4 regions of the Desulfosporosinus sp. Sb-LF genome follow, and region 2 is predicted to be linked to each of the others. Evidence: riboswitches for the same ligand, from Rfam matches in the RefSeq annotation. Region 2 holds a riboswitch; each other region holds the start of a gene.
The links. Region 2 has a riboswitch for thiamine pyrophosphate ahead of thiD (bifunctional hydroxymethylpyrimidine kinase/phosphomethylpyrimidine kinase). Riboswitches for the same ligand answer to the same signal wherever they lie in the genome.

Region 1 (4,274 bases), on a different contig from region 2:
TCGGCAAAGATCAGCTCCGCTTTTTGTGACCGATAAATTAAGGCCATACTGTGAGTTTTATCATAAATCATAAATGTTTCGTTCCGGAATCGGTCGCAAAAATGCACTGATAGAAGAGGCAACACAAAGTTTTTAGGTTCAATTACCGCCACTAACACTTCGCCATAAACGGAAAAACGAACAAATCCCATGAACTTCTGACTTTCAGACGTTAAATGGCGTACAGCTTTTTGGAGGGAACAAACCGTATCGTCCGTGAGCATCGTCATCACCTTGCACCCATACTTAAAACCCAAACGTAGGAAATGATAGATTAACAATTCTTTATTCGGAGCACATGTTAAAAAACCAAGCTTAATCAACTCCTGTGCTTTAGAGGATATCTTTGATGGAATCGAGTTAAAAACCCTGTCTGCCTTATGTTCGTCCGTTTCAATCCATTTCGCCGTATCAAAAAGGCTCTGCTGTACACCTGGGGGTCGGATGATACTGGGATTCTCCTTTTGCTCGTAGCTTTCAAAAACGCAACACATCAGCCCTTCAAAACTACCATCATAAGCGTAGACTAAATCTGTCCTGTCAGGCATTGTTGCACATCCTCTCTCGTAAGGAAAGGCTCGTTAAATAGCGACAGCTGTTCAGGATAAGGAGACGGAAGCTTGTGTTGATCAGCCATAAGGGCTCTAATGGCTCCATCGGACGTTATTTTTAAACCCTCCATGATTTTTCCCTTACAGGTAATAAAATACTGTGCGCGTTTTAGGACAATACCCATCTTTTTAAGTCCAGAAAAATCGATCGGGCCAGTTCTCCTAGCTGTAAGAATACGCATCGCACTTGTCACGCCGATTCCAGGCACTCGTAAAAGCATCTCATAGGGCGCTTTATTAATCTCAAGAGGAAACTTCTCTAAATGGTTGAGTGCCCAATTGCATTTGGGATCCACTTGTAAATTGAAATTAGGATTTTGTTCATCAAGCAGTTCTTTAGCTTCAAAGCCGTAAAACCGTAAAAGCCAGTCGGCCTGATAAAGCCGATGCTCTCGCACTAGAGGTGGTTTGATATCTATAGAAGGTAGTAGTGAATGCTCAGCCACCGGTATATAGGCAGAGAAAAAGACTCTCTTAAGATGGTATTTTCTGTAAAGCCCTTCGGTTAGAGTTAATATCTTATGGTCTGTGTCGGGAGTCGCCCCCACAATCAGCTGTGTGCTCTGTCCGGCTGGCACAAATTTGGAAGCATGACGAAATTTTACTAGATCAGTACTGCTTTCCTGGATTTTAGTAGTAATCAGTCCCATCGGACGTAGTATGGACTCCTTCGTCTTGTCTGGGGCCAAGAGCTTTAGACTCTCCTGAGAAGGCAGCTCAATGTTTATACTCATCCGGTCAGCCAAAAGTCCCAAGCGGGTAATGAGCTCACTATCTGCTCCTGGTATTGCCTTGACATGAATATAACCGCCAAAGTGATAAACGTTACGCAATATCTCAAGAGCCTTAATCATTTGCTCAATCGTATTGTTCGGATTTTTAATGACCCCTGAACTCAGGAATAAACCCTCTATATAGTTCCGCCGATAGAAGTTGATTGTAAGTTCTGCGAGTTCTGAAGGCGTAAACCCGACTCTTACGATATCGTTTGACATGCGATTGACACAGTATTTGCAATCAAAGATGCAGACATTCGTCATCAGTACTTTTAGTAACGATATGCATCGCCCATCGGCCGAAAAGCTATGACAAATCCCAGCTTTTGCTGCGCTACCTATACTGCCTTGCTTGCCACTTCGGTCTACACCGCTGGAAGTGCAAGCCACATCATATTTAGCTGAGTCTGACAAGATTGTCAATTTATTATAAATATCAATGTTCAACACCCCTTACCTAGCAACTATTAAACACTATAATATGAAACGTATGTTCTTGTCAAAAGGAAAAAGGGCAAACACGTGTAAGAGTGTGATCGAGCAGGAGGGCGAGCACATATCAATAGAAACCTTTTAGATTTGCCATCAGAAATAGGGGTGTTAATCATGGCGGAAATTAAAGATTGCACTGAAACACTCAATGTGTTAGTGTAATATAGACTTAATATGGTAACAGGGGAGCTGGAGTTTTCTGGCTGAGAGGGGCAACTTGCCCGACCCTCAACCTGATCTGGGTAATGCCAGCGGAGGAAGGATTTGAGAATAGGGACGCCGCATTACTGCGGTGTTTTTTTATGCTCAGTTCCCCTGCAGTCTCGCACGGCGGACCTTAACAAGGCATACCGTTTTATTGATCACGCACGATATTGATGAGGCTATTCTTCTTTCGGACAGAGTCGTTGTTCTAAGCCAACGTCCCGCTCAGATTATCCAAGAGTTTAAAATCCCATTCCCACACCCGCGTGATCCGGATGAGCTGTTGCTTTCTAGTGTTGCGTTAGATCTTAAAAGGCAACTATTGCACCTACTCATCCCTTAATCACAAGAATTTCTCGCTAAAAGCAAGACACTTCACGAGAGAAAGATTATCGACATGTTAGCTAACAGCCAAACCGAACAGTTGTGCCCCGCACTTCGGACTTCGTCGCAACCATCCTTGATCGCTAACCGATCCGGGCGATGCGAGGGCCTACTTTTGATAGCCCGATCAAGGATGATTATCGTCTAGATCGGGTCATTTTAATCCCTAAGCTGGAGATGTTTGTGCTCACCATACATTCATCGAGAGAGTACAGGAAGTATGGCCCGGCATTAATAGATAGGTTTATCCAACATAAAGGGTAATAGGTAATAGGCGACAGCTAAGTATGAAGGAAATTGAATGTTTCAGGGCCTATTCATTTATACTATAGGAGATCGAGCTTAGGAGAATTTGAAAAAAGCGTGCATCAGAAATCGTAATAATGAAAGAGATGACTAAATGATCGATCGTAATTTTAACGGATATCAATTAAGTAGCGAGTTATTAAAAGCCATTAGTTTGTTGAATTTCATCAGTCCCACCAAAGCCCAGGAACAGGTGATCCCGGCTGTCTTGGCCCGAAAGGATATCATCGTTAAGTCCCAAACTGGTAGCGGAAAGACGGCGGCCTTCGCTATTCCTATTTGCGAATTAGTGGACTGGGAACAGAATAAACCGCAAGCCTTAGTGCTCACACCAACCAGAGAACTTGCAGCTCAGGTCAAAGAAGATATGTTCCATATTGGCCGATTCAAAAGGTTAAAAGTTGCTGCAATTTATGGGAAGTACCCTTTCCACGTTCAGGAAAAGGAACTTAAACAAAAAACCCATGTTGTGGTTGGAACCCCAGGTCGGTTGATCGATCATATCGAAAGAGGGACTATTGATACATCCAATATAAACTATCTCGTCATCGATGAAGCCGATGAAATGCTGAATATGGGTTTCATCGAGCAAATTGAAACCATCATTTCCAGCTTGCCTCAAGAACGGGTGACGATTTTATTGTCAGCGACAATGCCTCAAGACATTAATGTTTTATGTAATAAAATCATGAAAGACCCAATCTGTATGGAAATCGAAGAACAACATCCAGCGACAGATCGGATCGCTCAAGAACGATATCAGGTCGATCAAACGGATAAAATGCAGCTTCTACTAGATCTAACGATTGTCGAAAACCCGGATAGCTGCATGATATTTTGCAATACCAAACAAACGGTCGATGAGGTGTACGCTGAACTCGTAAAGCTAAACTATTCTTGTGAGAAGCTTCATGGGGGAATGGAACAACGGGATCGATTGAGCGTCATGAATGAGTTTAAGCAAGGATTTTTCAGGTATCTATGTGCAACAGATGTTGCGGCCAGAGGTCTGGATATCGAGGACATTACCTTGGTCATTAATTATGATATCCCATATGACCGAGAAAGCTATGTTCATCGGATCGGTAGAACAGGCCGCGTCAACAAGTTGGGTAAAGCCATTACGTTTGTTACCAAAGAGGAAAATAAATTTTTGAAGGATATCCATGACTACATCGGAAAAGAGATACTTTTGAAGGAAAGACCGGAAGAAGAAACGGTGCGTCAGTCGAAACAATATTTCATGGCGAAAATCAAGACGCCGCCAGATATCAAAGAAACAAAAGGCGCGCAGCTGAGCACTGAAATTATGAAAATCCATGTGAATGCCGGGAAGAAAACAAAGATGAGACCGGTCGATATTGTTGGCACACTATGCAGTATTCAAGGAATAACTGCGGCTGATATCGGGATCATCAATATCCTGGATGTATCTACCTTTGTCGAAATCTTAAACAATAAA
Region 2 (4,274 bases):
CGTTTTGTGGCTGTAAACGTGAGAACAGGTAAGGTCTCTGATAATGGAGATGCTACAGGCAAGGGATATGTGTCTGGCCTAGAGCTCATGTGCCATGGATTAATGCGTAAAAAAGTATTGGTAATCGGGGCAGGCCCTGTAGGTACTGGCGCTGCTTTAGCGCTAATGCACTTTGGGGCAGAGGTTTCAATATATGACATAGATTTGTCGGCTAGCCAAAGGTTATCTGGGAGGTTGTTAAAACAGGGTTATTCCGTAAAGATAGAAACAGACTTAGACGGCGCTTTAGGGAGGCATAGCATTTTGGTGGATGCTTGCCCAGCTGAAGATGTTATTTTGTTGCGGCATATCACAGGAGATACAAGGATTGCAGCACCTGGTATTCCACTGGGGGTGCAGGCAACAGGCGTTGAGCAACTTCCCAAACGATTGCTCCATGATCCATTGCAGATTGGAGTGGCTACCATGATTTTTGACGTTTTGTAAACGCCTCTCCCTAATCGCAAATCGCCTTGAAATTTTTCCACTCGAATCGCGGTAATCGTAGAATAGATTGGAGTCGAAATAGATGACGATAGATTCTGGAAATAAAAAACGTTATTATCGCAAGAATGTCGATTTTTTTAAGTTCGTAGAGAAATTAAAGTTATGGCCTTCGAGAAACGGGATTCTGCATGGCATTAAAAGCATGACGATCCATGGAAACACTGCAGAGATCGTAACCCATTGTAATGAAAAGTTTCAGATCTACAATTCCAAGCATAGCCGAGCAGCACGATGCCTTCGAAATAAGTTGTTTTTTCATGCCTGCGGTACCTGCAAAATCCCGGAATGGAAGTTAAAAAAATACTCAGCGACTTTTGTCAATCAAAACTATGGTTCTCGTTTGTAGAGATGACTTTCATTGGATTATTTGAACTTGTCCGGAGGACCTCTTCCTGAATTCTGTTTTAACTGCGCTCAAGTAAGCTTCAAACTTCGCTAGAGCGCTTTTCTATTTCAAGGTCTTAAGCCTAAAATACCAGAATCCAATTTGACACTGAACTTGTACCAATATTTATTAATGTGATCGGTTTTCATTCCAAAGCCGTTCGTATTTGTTGATGAGATTGGGTACCCTCTGAACATAGTTCAGAGTTTCAGGGATCTTTGCCCAGGAATGGTTCTCTACATTTCCTGGCCCAGCATTATAAGCCGCAAGTGCTTCCGGAAGATTACCAAATTCTTTCAGTTGTATTTGCAAGTAATGGGCTCCGCCGTCAATATTTTGAGCGGGGTCATATGGATTTACATTTAATGATTTCGCGGTAGACGGCATCAGCTGCATTAAACCCAATGCCCCAACGGGACTAACTGAGTTCGGGTCTCCACCGGATTCTTGTTCAATTACGGCTGCAATTAAGGCAGGCTCAAGCGTATACTTCTTAGCGGACACTTCAATTTCCTTTTGCCAACGTAGTACCCTATCGTTGAGATTGATGGGTTGAGAATTCTCACCAACAATAATGGTCTGGCCCTGGTAGGTAATAATGGAAATACCCCAGAACTCTACAAAAGTATTTCCTGCAGCAGCTACGTCAATCTTGAGCTTTGCCCAGGGCGTCGAATTTCCTTGGGCTAGGTCCTCTGTGATCGCTGTTTTTATCCCTAGAACAGTTTTGATATCTTGGTTTACTGTGTTCGCTTTAACCTTAAACTGAGCTAGCTTTTGCCGTTTATAGATCTTGGTTTGTGTGACGTCAGTTTTTTCGCCAGGTAGCGAAGGCACCAACCAAGCCGGCGGGTTGCGATTGCTGAGGACGTCGATCAAGCCTTCCCATGTCGGCCTAGTTGTAGAACAGAAAAATAAGAGATAGATCACTAACAAACACATGCTAGTAGTTAATAATAGTCCACGTCGTTGCTTTAGAAAATTAAAGACCTTATTGTTAATTTTGGCTACGGTCATAGTTACACCTCTAAAATTTCATCCGTTTTACTATATCATAAGTCGTAAGAAATGCTGTAAACCATTTAATGGCTATCCCAAAGAACGAAAGTGGGATTGAGTAGGACGGGAATTGGAGGAATACAAGAGTAACTAGTATAGAGGGAATGAACGTATTATAATGGTAAATGACGGATGAAGACGTTGACTTTAGGCTTTTCCCATGTTAAATTTAACAAACAATATTGCAATGGGCGGGGGAGCTGGAAAGGCTGGCTGAGATTTAGACCCTATAAGGTCTAAGACCCTATTAACCTGATCTGGATAATGCCAGCGTAGGTAAGCAGTTTTACTCTTTTATGTAGATGAAGGAGCACAAACCCTATTCTGGGGGGTCTGTGCTCTTTTTTAGACTTTAAGAGAATTCAAGAATGTTTAGGAGGACGTCATGAAAAAAGTACTTACCATAGCTGGTTCAGATTGCAGTGGGGGAGCGGGAATTCAAGCTGATCTAAAGACTTTTTCTGCTCATGGAGTCTATGGAATGAGTGTTATAACCGCAGTTACCGCCCAAAACACCCAAGGAGTTTTTGCAGTACAGGATATCTCAAGAGATGTAATTGCCAAACAAATCGAGGCAATCTTTGAGGATATTGAGGTCGATGGGGTAAAAATAGGTATGGTTTCTCAAGTTCAGACCATAGAAGTAATTTCTGAACAGTTGAGGCGTTATAAGCCACAAACGATCGTTGTTGACCCAGTCATGGTATCTAAAAGCGGCTACCACTTGTTAAATCCAGAGGCGGAATCAACGCTGATAAAAGAATTACTGCCTTTAGCTATGATCGTAACTCCTAATATCCCGGAGGCTGAGGTAATGACTAAAATGTCCATTAACACTCTGAAGCAAATGGAAGAGGCTTCTAAAGCTATTTATCAGATGGGGGCCAAGAATGTTCTGCTGAAGGGGGGGCACCTAGAGGATGACTCGACTGATATCCTCTATGATGGACGGGAATTCAGTTATTTTTCCACGTCTCGAATTGCTACTAAAAATACTCACGGAACGGGCTGTACTCTTTCGTCCGCTCTTACTGCAAATCTAGCTCTGGGGTATCATCTGAACGAGGCTGTCTCACGAGCAAAGGAGTATATTACAACGGCCATTCAACATTCTTTAGCCATTGGCAAAGGCGTAGGGCCAACCCATCACTTTTATGAACTTTACAAAAAGGCGGGATTAATCGAGTGAGTTTAGAAAATAAGAATAACTTAAGCATGTTTAACTTTACAACCCTCTGGTTCGGCGCGGCGATTTCTGTAGCAGAAATTTTAGCGGGAGGGCTGCTGGCTCCACTGGGTTTTAAGATGGGCCTTTTGGCGATTATTTTGGGACACTTGGTGGGAACAACTCTTCTAGTTTTGGGAGGAATCATTGGCACGAATGAGCGGATTCCAGCTTTGGTGTCTACCAGAATTTCCTTTGGCCAGTATGGTTCGTACTTATTTTCAATTCTTAACGTTTTACAGTTGCTGGGTTGGACAGCCGTGATGATTATATCCGGGGCGCGATCGGTTAACCAGATTACGAAACTATTATGGGCATTCGATCATTTGACAGTTTGGAGCTTAATTATTGGGGCCTTTATCTTTGTTTGGGTTTGGCTCGGAAAAGATACCGGCTGGAAAAAGGCCAACCACATTGCCGTTATTTTATTGTTTCTTTTAACAATAGTCTTAAGCGTTATAATTTTCCGTAACCATGAGTTGTTTAGTAAGCAGGTTACTGGGGAAATGGCCTTCGGCTCAGCTTTAGAATTAGCAGTGGTCATGCCCTTATCTTGGTTACCCCTGATCTCCGACTATACTCGATTTGCCAAGACAAAGCGAGGGGGAGCCGGAGGCAGCTGGCTTGGTTACTTTTTCGGTAGCAGCTGGATGTACATTATCGGGTTAGGCGCTGCCATAGTAGCATCAGATCCAGACCCTTCAGCCATGTTACTAGCTGCAAATCTTGGTGTCGTAGCCTTAGGAATTATCGTCTTGGCGACCGTAACAACGACTTTTCTGGACGCATATTCCGCAGGGGTTACTTTTCTAAACATATTTCCAAACTTAAAGGAAAAAACAGTGGCCTTAGTTATGACCGCGATTGGAACAGGACTTGCGATCATCGTTAATATTGAGCAATATCAGGATTTCCTCTATGCCATTGGCTCGGTTTTTGCGCCTCTGTTTGCTATTCTGTTGACGGATTATTTTCTTTTGAAAAATAAGAAGATACGAGTGGAATTATTGGTAAACTGGGGTACTTTAGCCCTCTGCATATTGGGAACGGTATTATATT
Region 3 (4,274 bases), on a different contig from region 2:
CGCGGGTAAGCTCATTTGGCATACCCCCTCTACGTGGGTGTGAAACTGCTGAAGGAGCTACTGGGGTAGTTCCGGTAATTTCTTGAGTAGTATTGCTTCCAGCATGATTTATTTGCATCATAGTCTTAGAGCCATTACGGTGAATGACCTCCGCTAATTTCTTTAGGCCTTCAACCATGCTGTCGTCTGAAACGGAAAGCTGTAGGTCACTTGCTTTCCCATCTAACTTGATAAAACTGTGTTCAATGATTATAAGCGAAAGGTAGCCGCCTTCGGATTTTTCTGCATAGTAGTCTAGAATTGACTGGTTTACTTTCCCATTGGGATCTGCTTTCGCGGTAGCCATGGGTGGCATTACTAAACGGTTAATTAGAGTTAACGGGCCTGCTTGTAATGGTTTAAGTAAATGGGACATAAATTCAACCTCCCTAGTTGTATATAACCATATGTTATAGCTGGGGAATTGTTTTGGCAAGTAAATCGAATCTGATTTAATACTACAGAAAGACTAATTGGGGAGTATAGAGAGACAGGATATAGCTGTCATTATAACCAATAATCAACTAATGCATTAAAAAATTTATCTTGCTACAATAGCAATACGCCGCAAGGAAATAACATTATATATCCTTCCTGCGATGTACGAAGATTTTTATTTGGTTTTGATCCTATATAGATGACCGGGAGTTTAATAATCTTTCCTAGTAGGTCAAGCCCTTTTTAGGAAAGGGAAGACTGAACTGTAAAGTGAAGACGCCCACCTGCGAGAGCAGGGTCAGAAACCAAATAGTCCAACGGCATTGTGGGGTCAAGAAAACATAGGAGCAGGTACATTTTCGTGAGAAAGAATGTACCTGCTCCTATGTTTTCCTTTTTTGTTTGCCTATGCCTGTGGTAGGCGAGATTGAGTCGATTTTCTTGGTGACTTTTGATTAATTGAACCCCCAGAACACCGGCTAAGAGGCCAACGATGTAACTGATATCAGTTCCTCCTAAGTAATGTGGGCCATGTAACCTGTATAAAGAGTGGAGGACATAAGGGAACAGAGAGCAGGAGCAGAAAGTTTTTATAGGTATCTTCAAAAGTTCTCGCCCTTAGTTTAATAATGAGTTTATCTTTAATATCTTTTCAGTCAATTCATCAAGGGTTTCGGCTAGGATCAGAATTAGAATCTCCAAGTTTATTCTATCAGGAATGGAGATAACATCCGGGAGTATATCAGTTTCCATAAACATTCCTTCCAGATCCCGAATAAAATCACCTTCATTTTGCCTGTAGTCTAAGGCAGTAGGCATTTTGGATACCGTTAAACCCGCCTTACTAGAAGCCTGAAGAATAGCAGGGGTGTTTCTCAGATTAATAAGGCAACGTGTCTGAGGGGAATATTTGCGAAGACTTAACAATGTTTCACCCATGTTCACGGAACCTCCGAGTTCAGGTAGACCCAGTGTAACGGTGGTGTTTTTATAACGGAGAATTCTGCCTGGAATACCGGCTATTTCATCAAGTGATTTGCTCATTGGAGATGCATAGGCAATGTTTGCCCCAATTTCCGGTAGCATTCTATAGATGTTCTCTTGACAGAGTATGCTTACACATGCTTGGAGCTCTGTACATAGCTTTATTGAAGTTCCATTTGTTTCTTGAATTGAAGGGCTCTCTGGTGAGAGCAGTGGGCTAAAAAACACATCCCAGAATTTATCAATCGGAGGCGGAATGAGTTCATATTTTTCACCGTTATCCATATAGTAACAACCTTTGTCTGGGGACGTGACTTTACCCACTATAGCAGAGTCTATCCCTTGTTCGGCAAAAGCGGCCATCAATTCGGCAGTTTTTTTAGTAGAACAGGTTAAGACCAATGTTCCTTCACTGATGATTTCTAATGGATCAAGCTTAAAATAATTACACAGAGCAGCGATGTCTTCAGGAACAAATATCTTATTCTTATCAATTAGCATTCCTTTACCTGAAGCCTGGGCTACCTCCCATAAACCTCTCATAACGCCACCTTCTGTAGCGTCATGCATGGCGTGAACCCCACCAACAGTCGACGCTATGTGGGCATCCTTTACAACAGATACATCTTTCATTCTTTCCGCAGCTTTGTTGACTAGAGAAGGGGCTAAGACGGTGGACAGAAAATTTTTATGTTCATAACCAAGTAAAGCTCCTGCCTCGATCGCAGCACCTTTGGTGATTAGAACGTCATCACCTACTTGAGCCCCCTTAGGCGAGATATACTCATCAGCGAGCCCCCAAACCGTAATTCCTCCGATAGTAGGTACGACTACTGCCCCGTAATATCCTGTATGTCCACCAACGATGGAAATTCCTAATTCGCTGGCATATTTACTGATACTCTTAATCAGTTCTCCTGTATAATTGTCTTCTGTACCGGGAGGTAGAAGTAGGGAATAAGTCATAAATTGGGGTTTAATTCCCATTACCGCAACATCACTTGCTCCAATATGCACAGTGACGTATGCGAAATCATCAGCTGACATGGTCATACTAGGGAAGATGGGATCTTCGGCTATAGCCATATAACGATCGCCAATTTTGAGAATCGCCGCATCGACACCCATACTTGGCCCAATGATGACCTCGGGTTTTTGTTCTCCAGTAAAGGATAAGATATTTTTTTCAAAGAAATCATCATTTACTTTTCCGATCATTTGTTTTGCCTCCTCTTTAAAAAAATAAAACCGCAATCCTAAAATAGGTTGCGGTAAAAACATTTGTAATGATTCACATTACTGATTTTTCCATCCCTACGCCAGCATTATCCGGGTCAGGTTATAGGGTCAAAGACTTTATTGGGTCTTTATCTCAGCCGGCCTCATCCAGCTCCCCTGAAAAAACATAATTAATTTGTGGCGGTTAATCTATACACTTAATATACTTCTATATCTATGAGGATTCAATGCAAAAATTGGAATAAATTTTACTGGAAACGTTTCGAGAGGCAATACATAATGTGAAAGATTCTATAAGGGCTCAGCTTGGAAACATGAGTTACGGCTTCTAGCCTTGAGTCTATCCTTAGGTTAAGAAATTAATAACTAATTAACGAAGCCATTAGTATTCCCGTTGCTATACTTAAACAGAAAGAGAAAATACCGACCGCCACATTACCATTAGGTATTTCACGACGTACCTTAATAGTAGGGGTTAATAATTCAAAGAGCCAGTATACGATAATTAAGAAGACGGTTCCGGTCAGTGTCCAAACAGTCATATCTAGGAGGTCTACCGAGTGATAAATGGCTGATGCAAGGAGAATAGCAAGGCCCAGAATCTTACCTCCTAAATCAAATGCCACGGCTTTGGCAGCAGCGACCTTCTGCGGATTTTCCAGATCATCCCCGAAAGCCATAATCTGAAATTCTTTGTAGGGTGTTGTGTATGTAAAGAGCATCACAGCTAATAACATCAAAGGAATCGTGACCCCTAAATACTTAAGAAAGTTAATCAGATACATTTACCATCTTCCTCCTTAATAGTTTTTAGACATATAGGCAAGAAACACGAGAGATTGCCGGTGATTCGCTCCCCGATACGGGCACTTACAGCTGAAGCTTTGCCTCCGACCAAAAAAGAACCCCATAGCAGCCTTCCTTGATAAGGCCCACTCAAAGTATTACTTTCAACCACTTCCATATCAACCCTTTTCTGATAAATCATCGGTTGATCCCAATAGAAGTCATCCTTATCCTTTTCAACAAGTTGGCCGTCCGCTTCAAATAGACTAACAGCCCCACCCTCTCGGCCAAAGATGGGCTTGGTCACATATGGTTCCTTGTTTAGAAACCGGTTTTCCATATAGGTAGGAAGCATATAAGTCTCAATCCACTGATGTTCTTCAGTCGTATAAAACTCACCAGTTTCATGTAAATTCCAGATCAAGCTTTGAAGTGCCTTGGTTTGCGCTACAAATGCTGAGGGTGGATTGATAATTGCTAGTTTACCTCTAGCTACCAAATCAAGGACGTGTGCCCCCGTCGGGTATCGATCTCTCTCATCATTGTCTTCAGCGAGTTTCTCTAAGGCATGAAGACGATACCACACATCAATGGGTACGAGTTGCTCCTCGGCCAGAGCACACAACCGGTCTTCAGAAATCCTCAAGTCCTCGAGCGCTACAAACTGTGCCGACAGGCCGGAATGATTCAATAAATACTTCACGGTGTCCCGGTCCTCATCATGCCAGCCCAAGGCGCTAAAAACTATGGAGTTAGTAGCATAACCCTGTTTTTGATACGTTTCAATT
Region 4 (4,274 bases), on a different contig from region 2:
TAAATCTTGAAAACCATGTAATTTTCTTCAGTGGCCGAGTCTCTTCCGAAATACTACTCAAAGTTGCCAAAATGAAGGTGCCCATTCTCATTGCCCGTGGTGCACCTACGGACATGGCCCTCTCTCAAGCTACCGCTCTAAATATCACCGTTGTGGGGTTTGCCAGAGAGCAACGCCTTAATATTTATACCTGCCCTGAGCGAATTCTTCGCTGATAATTTCGCTTTTCACGGTTTGAAGTCGAATCTCGCTTAGGTACCTAAACGAGTCCAGTTAATAAGCACATTGAGTTTAATAGTCATTTGATGTAAGTGTCCTTTTTCGTTTAAGGATAGCAGTCCATTCTTCAGGTGTATTCACGTTACAGAAGACGTCGCTCAAATTTGAAAAGGCTTCTAGTTCCGTTTCTCCCACATATTTCACTGAACAAGCTTGATAAAAATCAATAATCTTGAGGCAACCTGCCTCGAGATTATTTTTGATTGCGGGAAGGCAACGTCGATGATAAAAGGCGTGTAGTGGGTGGAGGCCGAATTGAAGCCGTGGAACAACAACATCATACTCCGGAATCCATTTTGCCAAAAAGCGGATGGGATCTACTTCTAAAAATGGCATATCACAGGCCACGAAAAAAACCTTATCATAGGTCGCCGCTTTTAAACCCTGATAAAGACCTTCTAAAGGGCCTCGGCCAAGAATCTCATCTAAAATGACCGGTACTTCATAGCCTGCATACAGTTCAGGCTTATTGCTGCTAATCAAAACTTCTGCAAATACTCCTTGTAAGACAGTTAAACTCCGCTCCACTAAAGGCTTGCCCTCCAGTTCAAGGAAGGCCTTATCTTTATTCATTCGTGAGCTTTTCCCACCGGCTAATAAAATCCCGGTAGCGTTCAACATTGGAAGTTGCTCCTTGGGTTTCTGTAGTGACTTAGTAATTTTTGAAGACCTCCTCGTATTCAGCAGACGAGAAGCGTGTCCGAATCCGTTCTTAATAATAGTTACGGGACTCTGATCGCATCGGTCACTTTTCATTTTTCATATACCTTAATGTACCACATCAAACTTTTACTGTCACATTAGTAATCTTGAATAGCTCATGATACGATCGACCTGCTCTCTCCTCCTCAGGCATTTGCGTCTCTCGTATGGAAGACACCTCAGGCAGGAAAAGTGGGAATGATCTATTTAATTTACACTTCTATCGTTTAGTTATATAATGATATTAATACTTAACTGGACAAGTATTAATGCCCACTCAACTAAATACGTCGTTTGCTAGGGGTGCCCTTCGGGGCTGAGATGAGGAAACTCGATCCCTTTGAACCTGATCTGGGTAATACCAGCGGAGGAAAGCTAATCGTTTTACTTATATTTAGGAATATAAATGAGAACTGCTTACCGCAGTTCTCATTTTTTTTATAGTTTAAGCCCTCCCTGGTACCATGGCAGTAAGACGGGAACCACAGTAAACACGTACGTGATCAAGTGAAAGGAAGGCTGTTCCATGCAAATTGTTCCACCCATTCGCCTGCTCAAGCACAGGTTGCTGTAAAGGATGGCACAGATTACATCGGAGTAGGACCTTCATTTGCCACCCATACCAAAATCGATGTGTGTGATCCAGTAGGACTGGACTATTTAGACTACGTCGTCAAGAATTTGGAGATCCCGTTCGTCGCAATTGGCGGCATCAAGGAGCACAATCTGGCCGAAGTTGTTAAGGCGGGAGCTCGGACCATTGCCTTGTCACCGAGATTGTGGGCAATCTAGACATTCCGGGTAAGATAAAGAGTTTACAACGTATTATGGAGACACAGACCTATTCGCAATATGAAGCATATAGAAAGAGTGTGATTTGATGAGTACACAGATGGAACAAGCCAAAAACGGGGTCATCACAGCGGCAATGCAAACAGTCGCCGCGAAAGAAGGGCTGACGGCTGAGGAAATTAGACTTCGAGTAGCGGCGGGCAGTATTGTCATCCCAGCTAACCACAATCACACCTCTTTAAGTCCGGAGGGTGTTGGCTTGGGACTGAAGACAAAGATTAATGTCAATTTGGGTATCTCCCCAGATTGTGCCAACCTCGACAGTGAACTGGCCAAAGTACGCATGGCTCTGGACATGAAAGCTGAAGCGATTATGGATCTCAGCAACTACGGTAAAACCGTTGAATTTCGCCACCGGCTCATCGAAATGTCCCCAGCTATGATCGGTTCGGTTCCTATGTATGATGCCCTTGGTTACTTGGACAAAAAATTGGAAGACATTACACCCCAAGAGTTCTTAGCTGTGGTAGCACAGCACGCCCGAGACGGTGTAGATTTTGTAACAATCCACGCCGGCATCAACCAAGAAACCGCCCAGCACTTCCGACAGACCTCCCGCGTCACCAACATTGTCTCCCGGGGTGGTTCCCTACTGTATGCCTGGATGGAATTAACCGGGAAGGAAAACCCTTTTTATGAGTATTTTGATGATCTTCTAGATATATGCGCAGAATACGACGTTACCTTGAGCCTAGGGGATGCTTGCCGTCCTGGTAGTATCGGGGATGCTACAGACGGAGCTCAAATTTCCGAATTGATTGTCCTTGGAGAACTAACTCAGAAGGCTTGGAAACGCAATGTTCAAGTCATGATTGAAGGACCTGGCCACGTTCCCTTGAACGAAGTTGTAGCAAATGTCCAGATAGCGAAAAAGCTATGCCACGGTGCACCCTTTTATATCTTGGGACCGTTGGTCACGGATGTTGCGCCAGGTTACGATCACATCACCAGTGCTATAGGTGGAGCTTTAGCCGCCTCCGCAGGAGCGGATTTCCTCTGCTATGTGACACCAGCTGAGCACCTTCGTCTACCTACTTTGGACGACGTGCGTGAAGGGATCGTAGCGGCCAAGATTGCAGCTCATGCCGGAGATATCGCCAAAGGAGTACCCGGCGCTGCAGCATGGGATCGAGAGATGAGCGAGGCTAGGCAGGCTTTGGATTGGACAAAAATGTTTGACCTAGCCTTGGACCGGGAAAAACCGGAGCGTTATCGTAAAGAGTCCGCCCCCGAGCACCAAGACAGCTGCACCATGTGCGGAGAAATGTGTTCGATGCGCCTCATGAACCGCATTATGGACAAATAAGTTTATTGAACTGCGATAATACAAAAAAAATGGACCTTCATTAAAGAGAAGGCCCATTTTTTTGTATTAACTAATTTTTGAAATCTTTACCCCACAGACTTTGTACTCATAAGTCTTAGTGACTTTGTCATACGCCCCATTAGTCAAGACGTTGGTGGGGGATTTCATATAGTGCAGAGTCATGAAGACCATTCCAAGGGGTACTCGTTCCGTCAGCTTTATTTTTGTTTCCAGTTCTCCCCGACGGGATGCCACCTTGACGACTTCACCGTCTTCTAGTCCGAGCCGTTTGGCATCAGAAGGATTAATCTCTGCTAACTCTTCAGGTGAGTAATCCTCTAACCCCTTCGAATTTTGCGTGAAAACATTATAATGGGAAAGTTTACGCCCCGTATTGAGTAAGAACGGATACTCCTCATCAGGTTGTTCCCCAGGTAACTGATGGTCTACTGACACAAACAGTCCTTTACCCCTGTTGAATTTTCCTTCATGTAAGAACTTGGTTCCTGGATGTTCAGCATGCGGCACCGGCCATTGCAATCCTTGCGTACCCAAACGAGCATGGGTAATCCCTGCAAATTGGGGAGTCAGCTTCGCCACTTCCTGCATAACTTCTTCCGAAGACTGATATGGGAAGGAGTAACCCATACGGTTAGCCAATTCACAAATGATGTCCCCATCAGCCTTTGCGTTTCCAATAGGCTCGATCGCTTTATTAACCATTTGCACTCGACGTTCCGTGTTCGAGAATGTACCCGTTTTTTCTGCAAAACTAGCCCCTGGCAACACTACATCCGCCAGTTTAGCGGTCTCAGACATAAAGATTTCTTGAACTACGAGGAAGTCGAGGGCCTGCAGACCTTTACGCACATGGTTGGCATCAGCATCTGTCATCACTGGATCTTCTCCCAAAACGTACAGTGCCCGTAGATTTTTGCTGACTGCTGCGTCAAACATATCAGGAATCATAAACCCGGGATTAGGATCTAAAGGAACTCCCCAAGCGGCTTCAAATTTCGCCTTTACTTCTGGGTTTGAGACTTGTTGGTATCCTGGATATACATTTGGCAGTGCTCCCATATCACAGGCACCCTGGACATTGTTTTGTCCGCGTAAGGGGTTAACGCCTGAGCTT

Region 1: linked by a shared signal. The riboswitch ahead of E4K68_RS15445 (hypothetical protein) and the one ahead of thiD (bifunctional hydroxymethylpyrimidine kinase/phosphomethylpyrimidine kinase) in region 2 are both predicted to bind thiamine pyrophosphate.
Region 3: linked by a shared signal. The riboswitch ahead of E4K68_RS15535 (thiamine-phosphate synthase family protein) and the one ahead of thiD (bifunctional hydroxymethylpyrimidine kinase/phosphomethylpyrimidine kinase) in region 2 are both predicted to bind thiamine pyrophosphate.
Region 4: linked by a shared signal. The riboswitch ahead of E4K68_RS06170 (thiamine phosphate synthase) and the one ahead of thiD (bifunctional hydroxymethylpyrimidine kinase/phosphomethylpyrimidine kinase) in region 2 are both predicted to bind thiamine pyrophosphate.

The regions. Positions count from the first base shown of each region.
Region 1 is NZ_SPQR01000010.1:69,661-73,934, forward strand. It holds gene E4K68_RS15435 (TIGR03915 family putative DNA repair protein) at 1-587, opposite strand, end outside; gene E4K68_RS15440 (putative DNA modification/repair radical SAM protein) at 566-1,867, opposite strand; TPP riboswitch at 2,091-2,196, shown strand; gene E4K68_RS15445 (hypothetical protein) at 2,211-2,465, shown strand; gene E4K68_RS15450 (DEAD/DEAH box helicase) at 2,907-4,274, shown strand, end outside.
Region 2 is NZ_SPQR01000011.1:64,042-68,315, reverse strand. It holds gene pylD (3-methylornithyl-N6-L-lysine dehydrogenase PylD) at 1-486, shown strand, start outside; gene pylSn (pyrrolysine--tRNA(Pyl) ligase small subunit) at 569-892, shown strand; gene E4K68_RS21490 (lytic transglycosylase domain-containing protein) at 1,061-1,948, opposite strand; TPP riboswitch at 2,174-2,287, shown strand; gene thiD (bifunctional hydroxymethylpyrimidine kinase/phosphomethylpyrimidine kinase) at 2,376-3,179, shown strand; gene cytX (putative hydroxymethylpyrimidine transporter CytX) at 3,176-4,274, shown strand, end outside.
Region 3 is NZ_SPQR01000010.1:89,585-93,858, forward strand. It holds gene E4K68_RS15525 (NADH:flavin oxidoreductase) at 1-415, opposite strand, end outside; RNA gene ssrS (6S RNA) at 628-811, shown strand; gene E4K68_RS15535 (thiamine-phosphate synthase family protein) at 1,096-2,679, opposite strand; TPP riboswitch at 2,755-2,868, opposite strand; gene E4K68_RS15540 (DUF350 domain-containing protein) at 3,060-3,485, opposite strand; gene E4K68_RS15545 (glutathionylspermidine synthase family protein) at 3,476-4,274, opposite strand, start outside.
Region 4 is NZ_SPQR01000003.1:325,036-329,309, forward strand. It holds gene fdhD (formate dehydrogenase accessory sulfurtransferase FdhD) at 1-215, shown strand, start outside; gene E4K68_RS06165 (molybdenum cofactor guanylyltransferase) at 292-900, opposite strand; TPP riboswitch at 1,271-1,371, shown strand; partial or broken gene E4K68_RS06170 (thiamine phosphate synthase) at 1,519-1,862, shown strand; gene thiC (phosphomethylpyrimidine synthase ThiC) at 1,862-3,139, shown strand; gene fdhF (formate dehydrogenase subunit alpha) at 3,206-4,274, opposite strand, start outside.